One region of the Paenibacillus sp. FSL R5-0407 genome, then DNA from elsewhere that is predicted to be linked to it. Evidence: a T-box and tRNA genes for the amino acid it is inferred to sense, from the RefSeq annotation. Region 1 holds a T-box; the other holds one or more tRNA genes.
The links. A T-box is a leader RNA that pairs with one kind of tRNA and senses whether it is charged. The one in region 1 lies ahead of trpS (tryptophan--tRNA ligase), so its partner is inferred to be a tRNA-Trp.
Positions count from the first base shown of each region.

Region 2: it has a tRNA-Trp gene. The T-box ahead of trpS (tryptophan--tRNA ligase) is inferred to sense a tRNA for this amino acid. The anticodon was not compared.

Region 1 is NZ_JBBPAX010000002.1:243,360-247,754, reverse strand. It holds gene NYE70_RS20450 (GNAT family N-acetyltransferase) at 1-663, shown strand, start outside; gene NYE70_RS20445 (hypothetical protein) at 800-1,063, shown strand; gene trpS (tryptophan--tRNA ligase) at 1,323-2,330, opposite strand; T-box leader at 2,475-2,781, opposite strand; gene NYE70_RS20435 (outer membrane lipoprotein-sorting protein) at 2,946-4,064, shown strand; gene alr (alanine racemase) at 4,255-4,395, shown strand, end outside.
Region 2 is NZ_JBBPAX010000001.1:2,652,259-2,656,653, reverse strand. It holds rRNA gene NYE70_RS12905 (23S ribosomal RNA) at 1-1,686, shown strand, start outside; tRNA gene NYE70_RS12900 (tRNA-Asn) at 1,752-1,827, shown strand; tRNA gene NYE70_RS12895 (tRNA-Ser) at 1,831-1,922, shown strand; tRNA gene NYE70_RS12890 (tRNA-Glu) at 1,944-2,018, shown strand; tRNA gene NYE70_RS12885 (tRNA-Val) at 2,079-2,154, shown strand; tRNA gene NYE70_RS12880 (tRNA-Met) at 2,192-2,265, shown strand; tRNA gene NYE70_RS12875 (tRNA-Asp) at 2,299-2,375, shown strand; tRNA gene NYE70_RS12870 (tRNA-Phe) at 2,460-2,535, shown strand; tRNA gene NYE70_RS12865 (tRNA-Thr) at 2,559-2,634, shown strand; tRNA gene NYE70_RS12860 (tRNA-Tyr) at 2,640-2,724, shown strand; tRNA gene NYE70_RS12855 (tRNA-Trp) at 2,733-2,806, shown strand; tRNA gene NYE70_RS12850 (tRNA-His) at 2,835-2,910, shown strand; tRNA gene NYE70_RS12845 (tRNA-Gln) at 2,933-3,007, shown strand; tRNA gene NYE70_RS12840 (tRNA-Gly) at 3,014-3,088, shown strand; tRNA gene NYE70_RS12835 (tRNA-Cys) at 3,100-3,173, shown strand; tRNA gene NYE70_RS12830 (tRNA-Leu) at 3,185-3,270, shown strand; tRNA gene NYE70_RS12825 (tRNA-Arg) at 3,283-3,359, shown strand; tRNA gene NYE70_RS12820 (tRNA-Leu) at 3,394-3,473, shown strand; gene NYE70_RS12815 (alpha/beta fold hydrolase) at 3,669-4,395, shown strand, end outside.

The sequences.
Region 1 (4,395 bases):
TTTTTGCTGGATACCTGGGAACCCGGCGCCGCGCTGATGCATGAGATGTTTGAATATGCGGCAAATCATCTTTTATTTAGTGAACCGGGGCGGCGTATTACGCGAAATGCACTGGCAATCACGGCGGGGATGAAGGGGATGGAGCATATTGCGGCAAGCAGAGGGTATGTACGGGAGCCGCAGGCAGATATCATGTTGTCGATGGAGCTCGACCGTCACTATGATGTAATCTTGGCTCCAGGGTTTGTCATAAAAGACGGCAATGAAGTGAACGATCAAAAAAAAGCGTTGGGGCACATTCGAGCCTTTGACTATGAGGGAACGGATGAAGCGGTAGATACGATGATTCATTTTGGAAATATTCGGAATGCTCCTGATTACAGGGCCGAACTGGATTTGTTCGTTATGAATCCTTCAGGCGAAGTCGTTTCGTTCTGTGGTCTCTGGCACGATGAAATTAATCATATAGCGATTTTGGAACCGGTGGGGACCCACAAAGATTACAGACGCAAAGGTCTAGGGAAAGCTGTCATCTACGAAGGCTTGAATCGTTTAAGACGCCTTGGCGTCCGCGAGGTTTACGTGGGATCCGACCAACCATTTTACCGTAGTATAGGGATGCAAAAGGAACACCTGTTACACCGCTGGGTTAGGCACTTTTAGAGGATTGGAGTCCATAAGCAACTTTCCGGAACAAAATTAGTGTGACATCCCGATGAGCCGAGGCATCTGCCCAATCTTTCTCTGGCTTTGACACGTATACTGTGTCATGACCTAGAGGAGGTGGGGGATTTTGACGATGAAGGCACGGGGGAATCTGGCCGGGAAGTATCTGGGGAAGAAGGTTCGGATCAAGACCAAAACCGGTGCAATCTTCTACGGTAAAATCGTGAAAGTTGGAAACGGCAAGGTGTATCTCAAGACCGACGCGGTTCACAGCAAAGGCAGCAAGGCACATGCGACCTTTGCTCCGTTTATTTTACCTCTGGTATTGTTCGATTTGCTGGCGATTGTGCTGCTGGAAACAAGACCGAGACGGAGAAGAAAAAAAAGAAGATGGTAATCAAAAAAAACGGTTGGGGCAATGAAGATCATGCCCAACCGTTTTTTTTTTACGAATAACTGTATTATCTACAGTTAATTAGGGACTTGAAGCTCTTTATTGCGTATTAACTGGAAAACCTGCAGTTAAATAATAGATTTATTCAAGTGTCGGCCTGAAATGGAAGAAATAACTGTAGGTTATACAGTTATTATCTACCATGAGCCGTAATATGAAAAATTAGCTGTATAAAATCCAGTTAATCTTCTTCAGATGGTCTTCACATGGTCCGAAAATAGTCCAGTCCCATCGCTTCACGCACCTCGGACACCGTCTCGCGGGCAACCTCCCGGGCCCGTCTCGTCCCCTCTATGAGGATCTCGTCGATGGTCCGGGGGTTGCCTGCATATTGGAAACGCCGTTCGCGCATCGGCTCCAGCAGGCTGTTGAGCGAGGATTCGAGCCGGTGTTTGCATTCGCTGCAACCGATCGAGCCGCGTTCACAGGCTTCGTGAATTTCCGCGGCGCCGGAAGGCTCGAATACTTTGTGGTATGCATAAATCGGACATACCTCCGGATGACCGGGGTCATGTTTTCGGACGCGGGCCGGGTCGGTAACCGCCCGGCGGATTTTGTGGGCCAATTGTTCCGGAGAAATGTCCAGCTCGATGGCGTTGCCGAGGCTTTTACTCATCTTCGCGTTGCCGTCGGTACCGACCAGCCGCGGCGTTTCGCTGATCAGCGCTTGCGGCTCAGGAAATACGGGCCGGTACAGCTCATTGAACCGGCGTACGACCTTCCGGGCAAGCTCCAGATGAGGAAGCTGATCGTCGCCTACTGGTACAATAGAAGCTTTGCAGAAAGTAATATCGGCCGCCTGGCTTACGGGATAGCCCAGGAATCCGTAGTACAGATCGTCAAGGCTGCTGCCCTTCGATTCGGATTTGATCGTAGGATTGTGGCGCAATGCATTTACCGTGACGAACATGGAGAAGAAAACGGTGAGCTCGGCGATTTCCGGAACCATGGATTGAACGAAGATCGTAGCCCGGTTAGGATCGATTCCAACCGCCAAATAGTCGAGGGCCACCTCGCGCAAATGCTCCCGGATGGAGTCCGGTTTGTCAAAATGGGTTGTCAGCGCCTGAACATCGGCGAGCAGAATATAGGAGTCATACTTGTCTTGCAGCATTACGCGATTTTGGAGACTGCCGACGTAATGGCCGAGATGAAGCTTTCCGGTTACGCGGTCGCCCGTAAGCATCCGTTCTTTGTTTTTGGGGTTCATTTGATTTCCTCCTTAAATTGGGGACCTGGTTCCCCGATGAGAACAGGTCTGTGTAATCTAGAACTGCACAACATAGCAAAACGTGCCACCACCAGCCATCATCCACGGCCATCACCTCCTTAAAAAATAAAAAAACCTCGTCTGTATAAGGACGAGGTTATCGTGGTACCACCTTAATTAACCATCCGCCTCCGCAAAATGGGGGGAATGGCCATCTCGACCGGTACGGAGAATGCATCTGAATTATTGAAATTCAAATTCCGATACTCTCGATACCTGTCCCTTGATAACGGCGGGAAACCCGGCTTTTCCTACTATGCCCTGAGCGGACGGTTCGGCAAAGCAACTCCAAAGGCCATTCGATCAAACGCGGGATACCGGTTCACAGCGGCCACCGGCTCTCTGAGAATCCCTGCATGTCTGTCTACTTACCCTTCATCACAGTTGTTCACAAATATAGATACAATATTACAACCGCTGAGATGCACGGTCAACATGAAATGTACACGGTTGCCAGCCTCTTTCGGCCAAGCCGGAACTCGTCTGCATAATCGGCCAAGTTCCCTCATAAACATGTATCAGTTTAGGAAATCAAACTGCAGAGGGGATGATCTCATGCGTCGGATCGCAAAGATGCTGACTATTTTGATTGTGTTAAGCATCGTACTTGCCGCATGCGGGAAAAAGGATGCCGCTGGCGTCGTCAAGGATTTGGACAAAGTGGTTACCAAAATGGAAAGTTATCAGGGCACCGGCACCATGACGCTGTTTACCGGCGAGAAGCCCCAGGAGTACAAGGTAGAGGTGTGGTATCAAAATCCTTCCTTTTACCGGATTGCGCTTACCAATGCCGAGAAGGACGTGACTCAGATCGTTCTCCGCAATGAACAGGGCGTATATGTTTTAACGCCGAGCTTGAACAAGAGCTTCCGCTTCCAGAGCGACTGGCCTGAGAACCAGGGCCAAGTGTATCTTTACCAAACCCTGGTACGGAGCATTCTGAGCGACGGCTCCCGTCAATTCGTGAGCGATAAAGACAGCTATGTATTTGAAGTAGCGGCCAATTACAACACGCATGCGCTCGTACGCCAGAAAATTTGGCTGGCTAAGGACAATTATGCGCCAAAACAGGTACAAGTCTCTGACGCACAAGCAAAAGTGGTCGTAGAGGTCAAATTCGACAAATTCGATTTCGATGCCAAGTTTGAGAATAACTCCTTCGATATGCAGCATAATTTGGATGCCGCGGCCAAGGATGCCAAAGGCACGCTGCTGGAAGTCGATGAGAACGGCATGCTGGTCGAGAAGGCGCCGGAGGCGAGCCAGAATGATCCTGCAGCTGAGGATACTGCCTCGGCCGTAGATGAAGGAGATGCCGCACTTCCTGCGTTGTCCGATCCGTTCGGCGTAATTATTCCGACCTATCTGCCTGATGGGGTTGTTTATCAGGATGATAAAATCGTTGATGACAGCGACCGGAGCCTAGTGCTGCAGCGCTATGGAGGTACATATCAATTTACGCTTACGGAATCCAGGTCTCCGGACCGGACGGCCTCGCTGGTTCCCGGCGAATTGATCGACCTTGGCTTTACTTGGGGCTTATTAACAGGAGATGAGCTCCAGACTCTGACCTGGACTACGGATGGTTTGGAGTTCCGGATCACAAGCGATAATCTTCCGCTTAATGAAATGGTGAAAGTCGCCGCTTCTATGCAGGACCAAACGGGTAAATAATTTAGGACAATAGGCGGATTACGGTTATTCCGGAGTCATTTGCACTTCGGAACCCGTCTATTCGCCTCTTTCTTTATTTCTCAGCTCCCGGATTTGACAGCCGCTCCCCGGGACATTACCATTAGTGTATTGTTTGAGAAATGTATTATTTGAGCATGGACTTTCAATCATTAGAGAAGGTGACCTAGAAGTGCAAGTGAAGTATCGACCAACCCAGGCAGTCATTGATTTGGACGCGTTGTATTCCAATTATACGGAGCTGCGGCAGGGACTGCCGTCTGACATGAAACTGCTCGCATGTGTAAAGGCTAATGCCTATGGGCACGGCGCA
Region 2 (4,395 bases), on a different contig from region 1:
GTTGTATGTAGGTTGAAGGTGTACCGTAAGGAGCGCTGGACAGCATACAAGTGAGAATGCCGGTATGAGTAACGAAAAGATCAGTGAGAATCTGATCCGCCGAAAGCCTAAGGGTTCCTGAGGAAGGTTCGTCCGCTCAGGGTAAGTCGGGACCTAAGGCGAGGCCGAAAGGCGTAGTCGAAGGACAACAGGTTGAAATTCCTGTACCACCGTAAACCGTTATGAGCAATGGGGTGACGCAGTAGGGTAGTGACGCGAGCTGATGGATGCTCGTCCAAGCAGTGAGGCTGATGTGTAGGCAAATCCGCACATCGTAAGGCTGGGCTGTGATGGGGAGGGAAAATTTACAGTACCGAAGGTCATGATCTCACACTGCCAAGAAAAGCCTCTAGCCAGGTGAAGGTGCCCGTACCGCAAACCGACACAGGTAGGCGAGAAGAGAATTCTAAGGCGCGCGGAAGAACTCTCGTTAAGGAACTCGGCAAAATGACCCCGTAACTTCGGGAGAAGGGGTGCCCCGGTAGTGTGAATAGCACGAGGGGGCCGCAGTGAAAAGGCCCAAGCGACTGTTTAGCAAAAACACAGGTCTGTGCGAAGCCGCAAGGCGAAGTATACGGGCTGACGCCTGCCCGGTGCTGGAAGGTTAAGGGGAGTGGTTAGGGGTAACCCGAAGCTATGAACTGAAGCCCCAGTAAACGGCGGCCGTAACTATAACGGTCCTAAGGTAGCGAAATTCCTTGTCAGGTAAATTCTGACCCGCACGAATGGCGTAACGACTTGGGCGCTGTCTCAACGAGAGATCCGGTGAAATTTTAATACCTGTGAAGATGCAGGTTACCCGCGACAAGACGGAAAGACCCCATGGAGCTTTACTGCAGCTTGATATTGGACTTTGATACGATTTGTACAGGATAGGTGGGAGCCTAAGAAGCCGGAGCGCCAGCTTCGGTGGAGGCGCCGTTGGGATACCACCCTGATCGTATTGGAGTTCTAACCTGGTACCGTGATCCGGTGCGGGGACAGTGTCAGGCGGGCAGTTTGACTGGGGCGGTCGCCTCCTAAAGAGTAACGGAGGCGCCCCAAGGTTCCCTCAGAATGGTTGGAAATCATTCGAAGAGTGCAAAGGCATAAGGGAGCTTGACTGCGAGACTGACAAGTCGAGCAGGGACGAAAGTCGGGCTTAGTGATCCGGTGGTACCGCATGGAAGGGCCATCGCTCAACGGATAAAAGCTACCCTGGGGATAACAGGCTTATCTCCCCCAAGAGTCCACATCGACGGGGAGGTTTGGCACCTCGATGTCGGCTCATCGCATCCTGGGGCTGAAGTAGGTCCCAAGGGTTGGGCTGTTCGCCCATTAAAGCGGTACGCGAGCTGGGTTCAGAACGTCGTGAGACAGTTCGGTCCCTATCTGTCGTGGGCGTAGGAAATTTGAGAGGAGCTGTCCTTAGTACGAGAGGACCGGGATGGACGCACCGCTGGTGCACCAGTTGTTCCGCCAGGAGCATAGCTGGGTAGCTACGTGCGGACGGGATAAGCGCTGAAAGCATCTAAGCGTGAAGCCCCCCTCAAGATGAGATTTCCCAACTAGTAAGACCCCTTGAAGACCACGAGGTTGATAGGCCTGAGGTGGAAGTGCAGCAATGTATGGAGCTGACAGGTACTAATCGGTCGAGGGCTTATCCAAATTTCTAATGCAAATTTAAGTTTCGTATCCAGTTTTCAGGTGATCAATCATCTGAATATGAATATTCCCTGATAGCTCAGTTGGTAGAGCACTCGACTGTTAATCGAGTTGTCACAGGTTCGAGTCCTGTTCGGGGAGCCATATGGAGAGGTGTCCGAGTTGGCCGAAGGAGCACGATTGGAAATCGTGTAGGCGTCACAAGCGTCTCGAGGGTTCGAATCCCTCTCTCTCCGCCATAATTTTTCTTTAATAAGTAAGGCCCGTTGGTCAAGGGGTTAAGACACCTCCCTTTCACGGAGGTAACAGGGGTTCGAATCCCCTACGGGTCACCATTTAACTTTTCACTTGATTTAACACTAAGGTTTCTGGTACAATTAAATTTGTCTTTCCCTGGAGGCTTAGCTCAGCTGGGAGAGCATCTGCCTTACAAGCAGAGGGTCGGGGGTTCGATCCCCTCAGCCTCCACCATAATTTACTTTGACAAGTAAATAATCATTTTAACTGACGCGGGGTGGAGCAGCCCGGTAGCTCGTCGGGCTCATAACCCGAAGGCCGCAGGTTCAAATCCTGCCCCCGCAATTATCCCTTTGAGGGATGAAGATTTACTAGTGTGGAGCCGTGGTGTAGAGGCCTAACATGCCTGCCTGTCACGCAGGAGACCGCGGGTTCGAATCCCGTCGGCTCCGCCATTTATTTACACGAAGGAAACTGTCACTGTAACCATTGCTGAGTATAGCACCGGGGTAGGTAGAAGGTTCCGAAACTTTTAATACGGCTCGGTAGCTCAGTCGGTAGAGCAGAGGACTGAAAATCCTCGTGTCGGCGGTTCGATTCCGTCCCGAGCCACCATTGATTTATTGAATAGGTAACATGCCGTTGTAGCTCAATTGGTAGAGCAACTGACTTGTAATCAGTAGGTTGGGGGTTCAAGTCCTCTCGACGGCACCATACTTGGAGGCTTAGTGAAGTGGCTAAACACGGCAGACTGTAAATCTGCTCTCTACGAGTTCGGTGGTTCGAATCCATCAGCCTCCACCACTTTTTATAGGGGCATAGTTTAAAGGTAGAACAAAGGTCTCCAAAACCTTTGGTGTGGGTTCAATTCCTGCTGCCCCTGCCAATTTTCAAATAACTTAATACTTTTTATGGCGGTCGTGGCGAAGGGGTTAACGCACCGGATTGTGGCTCCGGCATTCGTGGGTTCAAGTCCCATCGATCGCCCCATTTTTAACTAAAAAATAATCGTTGGGGATTAGCCAAGCGGTAAGGCAACGGACTTTGACTCCGTCATCCATAGGTTCGAATCCTATATCCCCAGCCATTTTAAGCGGACGTGGCTCAGCGGTAGAGCATCGCCTTGCCAAGGCGAGGGTCGCGGGTTCGATTCCCGTCGTCCGCTCCATTCTATTATAAGGCGCCATAGCCAAGTGGTAAGGCACAGCTCTGCAAAAGCTCTACCCCCAGTTCGAATCTGGGTGGCGCCTCCATTTTCTTTTTAGCGGGAGTGGCGGAATCGGCAGACGCACAGGACTTAAAATCCTGCGGTAGGTGACTATCGTACCAGTTCAAGTCTGGTCTTCCGCACTTTTGATTTATGTCCCCTTAGCTCAGCTGGATAGAGCGTTTGACTACGAATCAAAAGGTCAGGAGTTCGAATCTCTTAGGGGACGCCATTATAACTCGCTTAAAGAAAATAAATATGATTATGCCGGTGTGGCGGAATTGGCAGACGCGCGCGACTCAAAATCGTGAGGGAAACCGTGGGGGTTCGAGTCCCTTCACCGGCATTACATTTAAATCTAAAGTTCATCAGATAATATCTGATGGACTTTTTTTATTTTGAAGAGAGAGCTCTCCGTGCCTGCAACAGCAAAAAAACAGCCCTTCCTTTACCAGAGTGGAGCAATAAAAAGATGGAAATTTTATGTGTTGCTGTTAGACTTACATTTGAGTGAAGTAGAACGAGGGTGAAGGTGAAGACTATGAGTCGGGAAATTCATACACTTCAAGTTGGAGACACAACACTGGAATACACGGTAATTGGCAAAGGAATCCCCATATTGCTTCTTCATGGAGGGCACTCGGGGTGCCAGGAGGTATTCGGCTATGAACGGTTGTTAGAGTCGGGATTCTCTATTATTACTCCCTCTCGTGCAGGATATGGCCGTACTACGCCAGTGATGGAATTGATCCTAGCATGCAGCTTGTATAAGGAGCTATTGGATCATTTATCCATTGATCATGTCCATGTCATGGCGATCTCAGCTGGCGGACCTAGCGGTATTTTGTTTTGCTCCTTATTTCCTGCCAGGGTCACTAGTTTTACGTTGCAGTGTGCGGTTACAAAACCATGGCTTGCACCGGCGGATCAAGCATATCGAGTTGCAATGCGTATTTTTAATCCGAATAGGGAAAAAGGAACTTGGAGGATGCTGGCGGTATTCAGCAACCTGTTCCCGAAATTAATGTTCAGATTGATGGCATCTTCTTTCTCAAATTTGTCTTATTCAGAAGTAAAACAACGAATAGACAACACCGCGATTGAAGAGTTTCGCAAAATGAATAACCGGCAACGCTCTCATTCAGGTTTTCTCATTGACTTAAAGCACAAGCATGATTATTCCAAAGAAATGGCCAATATTCAAGCGCCGACGTTAATCATGCACAGTAAAAATGATCGTTCAGTACCTTTAAGCCATGCAGAATATG